Orrella dioscoreae: one gene and its partner. The protein of the gene in region 1 interacts with the protein of each later gene in a pairwise test. Links are inferred from orthologs where the notes say so. Each region holds a gene or a part of one and is shown on either strand. Other genes may lie near its edges.

The links. The genes of interacting proteins can lie anywhere in the genome.
Region 2: the proteins of recJ (region 1) and ODI_RS00985 interact in binary tests that used the Escherichia coli proteins (3 or more experiments, as listed by UniProt). The link is inferred for Orrella dioscoreae from one-to-one orthologs.

The regions. Positions count from the first base shown.
Region 1 is NZ_LT907988.1:3,003,695-3,008,144, forward strand. What follows is about bases 863-3,861. They hold recJ (single-stranded-DNA-specific exonuclease RecJ), read left to right. Parts: upstream 863-1,508; coding sequence 1,509-3,215; downstream 3,216-3,861. Other genes in these bases: ODI_RS13975 (hypothetical protein), read left to right, coding at 863-1,527; ODI_RS13985 (TRAP transporter small permease), read left to right, coding at 3,393-3,861. Also shown: ODI_RS13970 (NAD(P)H-dependent flavin oxidoreductase), read left to right, coding at 1-548; more of ODI_RS13975, read left to right, coding at 601-862; more of ODI_RS13985, read left to right, coding at 3,862-3,920; ODI_RS13990 (TRAP transporter large permease), read left to right, coding at 3,917-4,450. UniProt on the Escherichia coli protein: Single-stranded-DNA-specific exonuclease.
Region 2 is NZ_LT907988.1:197,023-201,734, forward strand. Bases 847-4,107 are described here. They hold ODI_RS00985 (DNA topoisomerase III), read right to left. Parts: upstream 3,753-4,107; coding sequence 1,047-3,752; downstream 847-1,046. Other genes in these bases: ODI_RS00980 (aspartate aminotransferase family protein), read right to left, coding at 847-899; ODI_RS00990 (LysR substrate-binding domain-containing protein), read right to left, coding at 3,795-4,107. In the rest of the region: more of ODI_RS00980, read right to left, coding at 1-846; more of ODI_RS00990, read right to left, coding at 4,108-4,712.

The DNA.
Region 1 (4,450 bases):
GCGGCCATCGTGGCATCTTCGATCCGGCACAGGGCGACCCGGGCATAGGCACCTTCGCGCTGACGCGCCTGTTGCGCGCCCGCACCGGGCTGCCGGTGATCGCGGCCGGCGGCATCATGGACGGCCAGGGTATTGCCGCCGCGCTGGCCCTGGGCGCCAGCGCCGTGCAAATGGGCACGGCCTTCGTGCTGTGCCCGGAAAGCCTGGCCAACGCCGCCTATCGCGCCGAGCTGCAAAGCCCGCGCACGCGCCACACGGGCATCACCGCCGCCATTTCCGGACGGCCCGCGCGCGGCCTGGTGAACCGCATCCACCAGGAAGTGGACGTGGCCGGCGCGCCCGCGCTGCCCGACTACGCCATCGTGTATGACGCCGGCAAGGCGCTGCATGCCGCCGCCAGTGCCCAGGGCAGCCAGGAGTTCGCACCGTTCTGGGCCGGGCAGGGCGCGCCCCTGGCCCGCGCCCTGCCCGCGGCCGAGCTGGTGGCGGCGCTGGTGCAGGAATGGCAGCTCGCCATGCTGAAGCGGGATTGGCAGGTGGCCGGCTGAGGACCCGGACAGACGAACAGGACCCTGCTGCCGGGCACACTACAATCCCGGCATGTCTCTCCTGATTCCCGGGGCCCTGCCCCCCGCGCCGGTCGCCGCCGCGCTGGCCGAGCGCCTGCCCGCGCTGGCGCCCGCGCTGCTGGCCTGGTTGCAAGCAGCCGCTGCCCACACCGACCCGCAAGACGTCCATGCGCTGGGCTGTACGCCCGCCGAGGCCTGGCAATTGCGGCGCGCGGGCTGCACGCCCGACGCCGGCCAGACGCTCGGCGCGGGGCTTGGCCCCTGGCTGGCCGCGCAGGCTGGCGCACCGGAAACCGGCACGACGCCTGTGTGGCTGGCCGATCTGACCCATCTTTCCGTCGGCACCGACCGCGCCACCCTGGCTGATCCGCTGCAACTGGATGTGCGCGCCGAGGAAGGCCTGGCCTTGTTCGACGCCGCCCTGCCCTGGCTGCGCGAAGACGGCTTCGACGCCGTGGCGCTGACGCCGGGCCGCTGGCGCATGACGCTGCCCGACGGGCTGTCGCCGCGCTCGGCCAGTCCGGCTGCCGTGGCGTCCCACGCGCTGCACGACTGGTGGCCGCAGGACGCCGCCAGCCGGCCCTGGCGCCGCCTGTTGAACAGCGTGCAAATGGCCTGGCACGAACACCCCGTCAATGACGCCCGCGCCGCCCGTGGCGCGCTGCCCCTGAACGGCCTGTGGCTGTATGGCGGCGCGCGCCCCTGGACACCGCAGGCCGATCAGGCGCAGGTGCTGGCGCAACTGGACGCGGCGCATCGCGCCGCTGACTGGGCGGCCTGGCTGGACGCCCTGCCCGCGCTGGACCGCGCGCTGCAAGCCGCTGGCGATGCCACCGAACTGACCCTGGCCGGCGCCGACCGGCTGGTCACCCTTACCCGCAATCCGCGCAGCCCGCTGCTGGCCTGGCTGCCCCGTCCCAAGAAGAACTGGAATACCTGGTGGTCTCTCCCCGTCTGACTGTCCGTCCCGCCGACCTCGACGCCTGCGCCAAGCTCGTGTCCTCCGGCGTCCATCCCCTGCTGGCCCGCCTGTGGGCCGCGCGCGGCCTGAACGACCCGGCGCACACGCGCCTGGACTGGCGCGGCATGCTGCCGCCCAAGGGCCTGACCCATGCCGAAGACGCGGCCAGCATCCTGGCCGACGCCATCCAGGATGGCCAACGCCTGCTGATCGTGGCCGACTACGACTGCGACGGCGCGACCGCCTGCGCGGTGGGCCTGCGCGGCCTGCGCGCCATGGGCGCCGTGGTCGACTACCTGGTCCCCAACCGCTTCGAGACCGGCTACGGCCTGTCGCCCGCGGTGGTCGAACTGGCCGTGCGCCACCCGGCAGGCAAGCCCGACATCATCGTCACGGTCGACAACGGCATCGCCAGCGTCGATGGCGTGAACGCCGCCGCCGAAGCCGACATCGGCGTGGTCGTCACCGATCACCACTTGCCGGGCGACGTGCTGCCCGACGCGCTGGCCATCGTGAACCCCAACCAACCCGGCTGCGGCTTCCCGTCCAAGAACCTGGCCGGCGTGGGCGTGATCTTCTACATGATGCTGGCGCTGCGCGCCGAGCTGCGCCGCCGCGGCGTCTATCCGCCCGACGGCGGCCCGCGCCTGGACGCGCTGGCCGACCTGGTAGCGCTGGGCACGGTGGCCGACGTCGTGAAGCTGGACGCCAACAACCGCCTGCTGGTCACGCAAGGCCTGGCGCGCATGCGCAGCGGCCGCATGCAGCCCGGCCTGCGCGCGCTGTTTGCCGTGGCGCAGCGCGAACCGCGCAACGCCAGCGCCTTCGACCTGGGCTTCGCGCTGGGTCCGCGCATCAACGCGGCGGGCCGCCTGGCCGACATGAGCCTGGGCATCGCCTGCCTGACCACCGATGACGAAGGCGAAGCGCTGAACATGGCGCGCGAGCTGGACACCATCAACCGCGAGCGCCGCAACATCGAAAGCGTGATGCGCGAGCAGGCCATGAACAGCATGGAGGCCGCAAGTTCATCGCCGGGCGCCACAGTCTGTGTCTTCGACGACACCTGGCACCAGGGCGTGGTGGGCCTGGTGGCCTCGCGCCTGAAGGAAAAATTCTGGCGTCCCACGCTGGCCTTCGCGCCAGCGGGCGACGACGAGATCCGCGGCTCGGGCCGGTCGATTCCCGACGTGCATCTGCGCGACGCGCTGGATCTCGTGTCCAAGCGCTATCCGGGCCTGATCCGCAAATTCGGCGGCCACGCCATGGCCGCGGGCCTGACCTTGGGCCGCCAGGACTTCGACGCCTTTGCGCCTGCCTTCGATGCCGCGGTGCGCGAGCTGACCGGCCGCAGCAGCTTCGAGCCGGTGCTGGAGACCGATGGCTCATTGGAGACCGGCTACGCCAACGTCGAGGTCGCCCACCTGCTGCAACAGCAGGTCTGGGGCGCGGGCTTTGCCGCGCCGGTCTTCCTGGACGAGTTCTTCGTGCGCGGCCAGCGGCTGGTGGGCGAAAAGCACCTGAAGCTGCAACTGGAGCGCGGCCACCAGCGCTTCGACGCCATCTGGTTTGGCCATGCCGACATGGTGCCGGAACAGGTGCAGGTGGCGTATCGGCTGGACCAGAACGAGTGGAACGGGCGGGTGTCGGTGCAGTTGGTGGTGGAGCACGCGCAGGGGGTGTAGCGCGCGTTGCCGCGCTGCAACATGCGGCGGGCAATGCGCTGGAACTTGCAGTCCACAGCCTGCATCCACGGGAAAACACGGGGTAACAGTTCGTCCGCTTCGCGCTAGCATCGATCGCAGCCCGGCGCGTCAAAAGACGCCGGCAACAGAAACGAGACAAGCGCAGCACCCTCCCCGATGTCCCAGCCCCCCGCCCCGCCGGAACCCAGCTACGACCTGGCCCCGCCTCCGCCCGACCCCACCGTCAAAGTCCCCCTCGCCATCGAAGACTGGCTGGCCGTCCTGGTCATGGCGGCACTCGCGCTCATCACCTTCGCCAACGTGCTGGTGCGCTACTTCAGCGACCAGTCCTTCGCCTGGACGGAGGAAATCTCCGTCTTCCTGATGATCGTGGTGACCATGGTGGGCGGCTGCTCCGCCTTCGTGCGCAACCACCATATCCGCATCGAGGCGCTGGCCGACGGCGGCTCCACCCAGCGCCAGCGCCGCCTGGCAGTGATCAGCCAGACCGTGGTGCTGGCGTTCTTCATCCTGCTGGCCGTGCTGTCGGCGCGGCTGGTCTGGGACGAGTACGTCTACGAGGAAACCAGTCCGGCCATCGGCGTACCCACCTGGTGGTACTCGATCTGGCTGCCGGCGCTCTCCATCGCCATCGCCCTGCGCACGCTGGGCTCGCTGCGGCGCCTGCTGGCGGCACGGCCATGATCGGCGCGCTGCTCTTCATCGTCTTCATCGGCCTCATGGTCATCGGCGTGCCGGTGGGCGTGGCGCTGGGCGTGGCTGGCACCCTGGCCATCGCCATCGCGAACGTCGATGTGCAATGGTTCGGCCTGCTGGCCGTGCCGCAGAATTTCTACGCCGGCATCGCGAAGTATCCGCTGCTCGCCATCCCGATGTTCGTGCTGGTCGGCTCCATCTTCGACCGCTCGGGCGTGGCGCGCCGGCTGGTGGATTTCGCCACCGCCATCGTGGGGCGCGGCCCCGGCATGCTGCCGCTCATTTCCGTTGCGGTCGCCATGTTCCTGGGCGGCATCTCGGGCTCGGGCCCGGCCTGCGCGGCGGCGGTGGGCGGCGTCATGATCGCGGCCATGCGGCGCGCGGGCTATCCGTCGCCCTTCTCGGCCAGCGTGGTGGCGGCGGGCGCGGCCACCGACATCCTGATCCCGCCGTCGGTCGCCTTCATCATCTATTCCGTGCTGGTGCCGCAAGCCTCCGTGCCGGCGCTGTTCGCCGCC
Region 2 (4,712 bases), 2.8 Mb from region 1 along the record:
AAATAGGCGCAGATGCGCTCGGGCACGATGACGCCGCCCGCCGGCACGTAGCCCGAGTTCACGCCCTTGGCGAAGGTGATGAGATCGGGCGTCACGTCGAAATGCTCGAACGCGAACCAGGCGCCGGTGCGCCCGAAACCCACCATGACCTCGTCCATGATCAGCAGCGCGCCGAACTCGTCGGCCAGCGCGCGCACGCCCTTCAGGTAGTCGCGCGGCGGCACCAGCACGCCGGCCGTGCCCGGCACGGACTCCAGCAGGATGGCGGCGATGGCCCCGCCGCCTTCGCATTCGATGACCCGGCGCAGGTGGCGCAGGGCGCGCTCGCACTCCTCGTCCTCGTCGCGTGCGTGGAATTCGCTGCGGTACAGATAGGGATTGAAGAAATGCACGTGGCCGCGCGCGTATTCGTTCGGCACGCGGCGCGGGTCGCCGGTGGCGACGATGGCCGCGCCGGTGTTGCCGTGGTACGAGCGGTAGGCGGACAGCACCTTGTCGCGGCCGGTGACCTGGCGGGCCATGCGGATGGCGTTCTCGTTGGCGTCGGCGCCGCCGTTGGTGAAGAAGACCTTCTCGAAGCCGCGCGGCGCGCGGGCCAGGATGCGCTGCGCCGCTTCGCCGCGTGCCAGGTTGGCGGCCGCCGGGGCGATGGTGCAGAGCTGCGCGGCCTGCTCCTGGATGGCGCGCACCACCCTGGGATGCTGGTGGCCCACGTTGGTGTTGATCAGCTGGCTGCTGAAGTCCAGGTATTCACGGCCTTCGTAGTCCCACAGCAGGCAGCCCGCGCCGCTGGCGAAGGCGAGCGGATCGAGCTTGGCCTGGGCCGACCAGGAGTGGAAGACGTGGCGCTTGTCCAGCTCGCGCACGTGCTGGTTCGTGATGCCGTCGAATTGCTTCATGGTGCCTCTGTCCGTTATTGCGCCGGCGGCCTGCCGGGATAGCGGCCACTATAGACAGGGGGCGGGCACGCGCCATAGAGCCAGTTGACCGCCGCGCGCGGGCCAGGCGCGTGGTGTCCTGTCCCGTGCGCGGCGTCAGCCTGGCGGTCAGTCGTCCCAGGCCGGCGTGTCCGGCGCGGGGGCGCCGGCGGTCTTGGCGGCGGCTTTCTTCACCGCCTTCTTGGCCGCTGTCTTGGTGGCGGTCTTGCTTGCGGTCTTGGTGGCCTTCTTCGCCGCCGCTTTCTTGGCCGGCGCTTTCTTCGCGGCGGCCTTCCTGGCGGGGGCCTTCTTGGCCGGTGCCGCTTCGCCCGCCGCCGTCTTGGCCGCGGTCTTCGTGGCCGTCTTGCGGCCGGGCTTTTCCGGACGCGGCTCGAACTCGAAGCCGATCTTGCCGTCCTTCTGGCGCGTCAGGAAGGCCTTGAACTTGCGGTTGGTGCGGCTGGAGACGAAGCCGTCGAGCAGGTCGGTCTTGCCGTCCGGGCCCAGCAGCTTTTCCATCTGTGCCTGCGAGATCTCCTGCTGCAGGATGACCTTGCCGGAACGGAAGTCGCAGTTGCGTTGCGGGCCGACGGATTTCTCGCAGATGAAGCTCATGCCGTGCTCGAACACCCGGCTGCCGCACTTGGGGCAGGGCCCCAGCGGTGTGAGTTGCGAGAAGTCGACCGGCTCGTTGTTCTCTTCGTCGTTCTGGCCGAAGTCGAAGGCGAGTTTCTGCTCGCCGTCCAGCTTCAGGATGGCGGCGAAGGGGCGGCCCATCTTGCTGATGAAGCCCTGCAGCGGACCGATCTCGCGCTTGGCCAGCAGCTCCTCGACCTCGGGCAGTTCGAAGGTGCGGCCGCCCGGGTGCTTGCCGATGGAGAAGTCGCACTGCGTGCAGGCGAAGCGGCGGTAGTTTTCCTTCACCACGCCGCCGCACTTGGGGCAGGGCGTGGTCAGGGTCGCGTAGTCGCCCGGCACGGTGTCGCGGTCGTATTCCTTGGCGCGCTTCACGATGACCTGCGTCATCTGCGCGATCTCGCGCATGAACGCGGCACGGTCCAGCTGGCGCTGTTCGATCTGCTTGAGCTTGTGCTCCCACTCGCCCGTCAGTTCGGGCGAGGTGAGTTCGGCCACGTCCAGGCCGGACAGCAGCGTCATCAGCTGGCGGGCCTTGGCCGAGGGGATCAGCTCGCGGCCTTCGCGGCGCAGGTAGCCTTCGTTCAGCAGGCCTTCGATGATGGCCGCGCGCGTGGCAGGCGTGCCCAGGCCGCGCTCGGACATGGCCTCGCGCAGCTCTTCGTCTTCCACCAGCTTGCCCGCGCCTTCCATGGCGGACAGCAGCGTGGCTTCGGAATAGCGCGCTGGCGGCTTGGTCTGCAGCGGCACGGACTCGACGTCCTCCGTGCGCACGGTCTCGCCTTCGGCCACCGGGACCAGGTTGGCATCGTCGCCCTGGGCTTCGCGGCCATAGATGGCGAGCCAGCCCGGCGACACCAGCACCTTGCCTTCGGTCTTGAAGTGATGGCCGTTGACCAGCGTGTCGCGCGTGGTGACGCGGAACTCGGCGGGCGGGAAGAAGACGGCCAGGAAGCGCTTGACCACCAGGTCATAGAGCTTGGCCTCGGCCTCGCTCAGCTCGCGCGGCACCTGCAGCGTCGGGATGATGGCAAAGTGATCCGAGACCTTCTTGTTGTCGAAGATGCGGCGGTTGGGCTTGACCCAGCCTTGCTGCACTACCCGGGCCGCATGCGTGCGCAGGCCCGAGACGGCGGACGATTCACCCTGGGCCAGCGCCTGCATGGTTTCCTGCACGGTGCTGAGGTAGTCCTCGGGCAGGTAGCGCGAGTCGGTACGCGGATAGGTCAGCGCCTTGTGGCGTTCGTACAACGACTGGGCCAGCGACAGGGTGGTCTTGGCGGAGAAGCCGAAACGCCCGTTGGCCTCGCGCTGCAGCGAGGTCAGGTCGAAGAGCCCGGGCGACATCTGCGTCGAAGGCTTGGATTCCTCGGTGACGGTGCCCGGCTGTTCGCGACAGGCGGCCACCACGCTCTGGGCGGCGGCCTGCGACCAGAGGCGCGAATCGCGCTTCTCGGGATCGCGTTCGTCCTTCTTGAAGTCGGGGTCGTACCAGCGGCCTTCATAGAGGCCGCCCGCCGCCACGAAGCTGGCGCGCACTTCCCAGTAGTCGCGCGACACGAAGCGGCGGATGCGTTCCTCGCGCTCGGCCACGATGGCCAGCGTGGGCGTCTGCACGCGGCCCACCGGCGTCTTGAAGAAGCCGCCGTCCTTGCTGTTGAAGGCGGTCATGGCGCGCGTGCCGTTGATGCCCACCAGCCAGTCCGCCTCGGCGCGCGAGCGCGCGGCGGCTTCCAGCGGTTGCAGGGCTTCGTCGTCACGCAGGTTCTGGAAGGCGTCGCGGATGGCCTGCTGCGTCATGGACTGCAGCCATAGGCGCTGGACGGGCTTCTTGGTGCCGGCGTATTGCGCGATATAGCGGAAGATCAGTTCGCCTTCACGTCCCGCGTCGCAGGCGTTGATGAGGCTGTCGACATCCTTGCGCTTGATGAGCCGCACCAGCAGCTTCAGCCTTTCGGCCGAGCGCTTGTCCGCCGGCCCGAGTTCGAACTCGGGCGGGATGACCGGCAGGTGGGTGAAGCTCCACTTGCCCTTGACCGGGTCGTTCGGCGCGACCAGCCCGAGCAGGTGCCCGATGCTGGAGGCCAGCACGTAGCGGTCGCTCTCGAAGTAGTCTCCCTCGCGCGCGAAGCCGCCCAGGGCACGGGAGATGTCCAGTGCGACGGAGGGCTTCTCGGCAATAATCAGCGTTTTAGTCATGCGGTTCCTGTGGCGACTGAGATCGCCGCGTCAGCGCGGATATTAAGTGCGGAGTTTCGGGGCTTGCAAGTCAAGGGGCCGGATCGACGCATCCGCCGCCGCTTCCAGCAGCCACGTCTTGAAGGTCTGCAGGGTGGGCAGCTCGGCCCGATCGGGCGGGTAAAGCAGGTAATAGCGCTTCACGGGCGGCGTGAAGCCGGCGATGCCTGGAATGACAAGGCTGCCCGCCCGAAGTTCTTCCTGGACAAACATATTGGCGACCAGCCCCAGGCCCATCCCGCCCACCACGGCCTGGATGAGGTGGGCCGTGTACTCGAAGCGCGAGCCCATGGTGACCTGCCGCGGGTCCAGGCCGTTGGCCAGCAGGCATTCGCGCCAGCCGGGGACGTGCCCGGTGATCTGCAACAAGGGGTGCCGGATCAGGTCGGCGGGTTTTTCCACGGGCAGCCTGCGCAGCAGCGCCGGGCTGGCGATGACCACGGCCGGGGCGTCCAGCAGGTGGTGCGAGACCCATTGTGGCCAATGGCCATCCCCGATTGCAATATAGGCGTCCATGCCGGACAGCGCGGCGTCGATCTCGCCGATGCGTGAATGCACGTTGACCAGCACGTCCGGGTGCCGGGCGTGGAACGCCCCCAGGCGCGGCATCAGCCACTTCGAGCCGAAGATGGGCACGACGGCCAGCTGCAGCGCGCCGGCGCGGGCCCGGGCCTCGTAGACCTCCATGCTGGCGCTGCGGATGCGCGCCAGGGCGCCGGCGATCTCGCGGGCATAGCGCAGCCCCTCGGGCGTCAGCGTCACGCGCCTGCCGGCACGCTCGAACAGGTCGGCCTGCAGCGAGGATTCCAGCTCCTGGATGTGGCGGCTGACCGCGCTCTGCGTCAGGTGCAGTTCGCGGGCGGCGGCCGTGAAATTGCCATGGCGCGCCGCGGCCTCGAAGGCCAGCAGCTGGGGCATGGA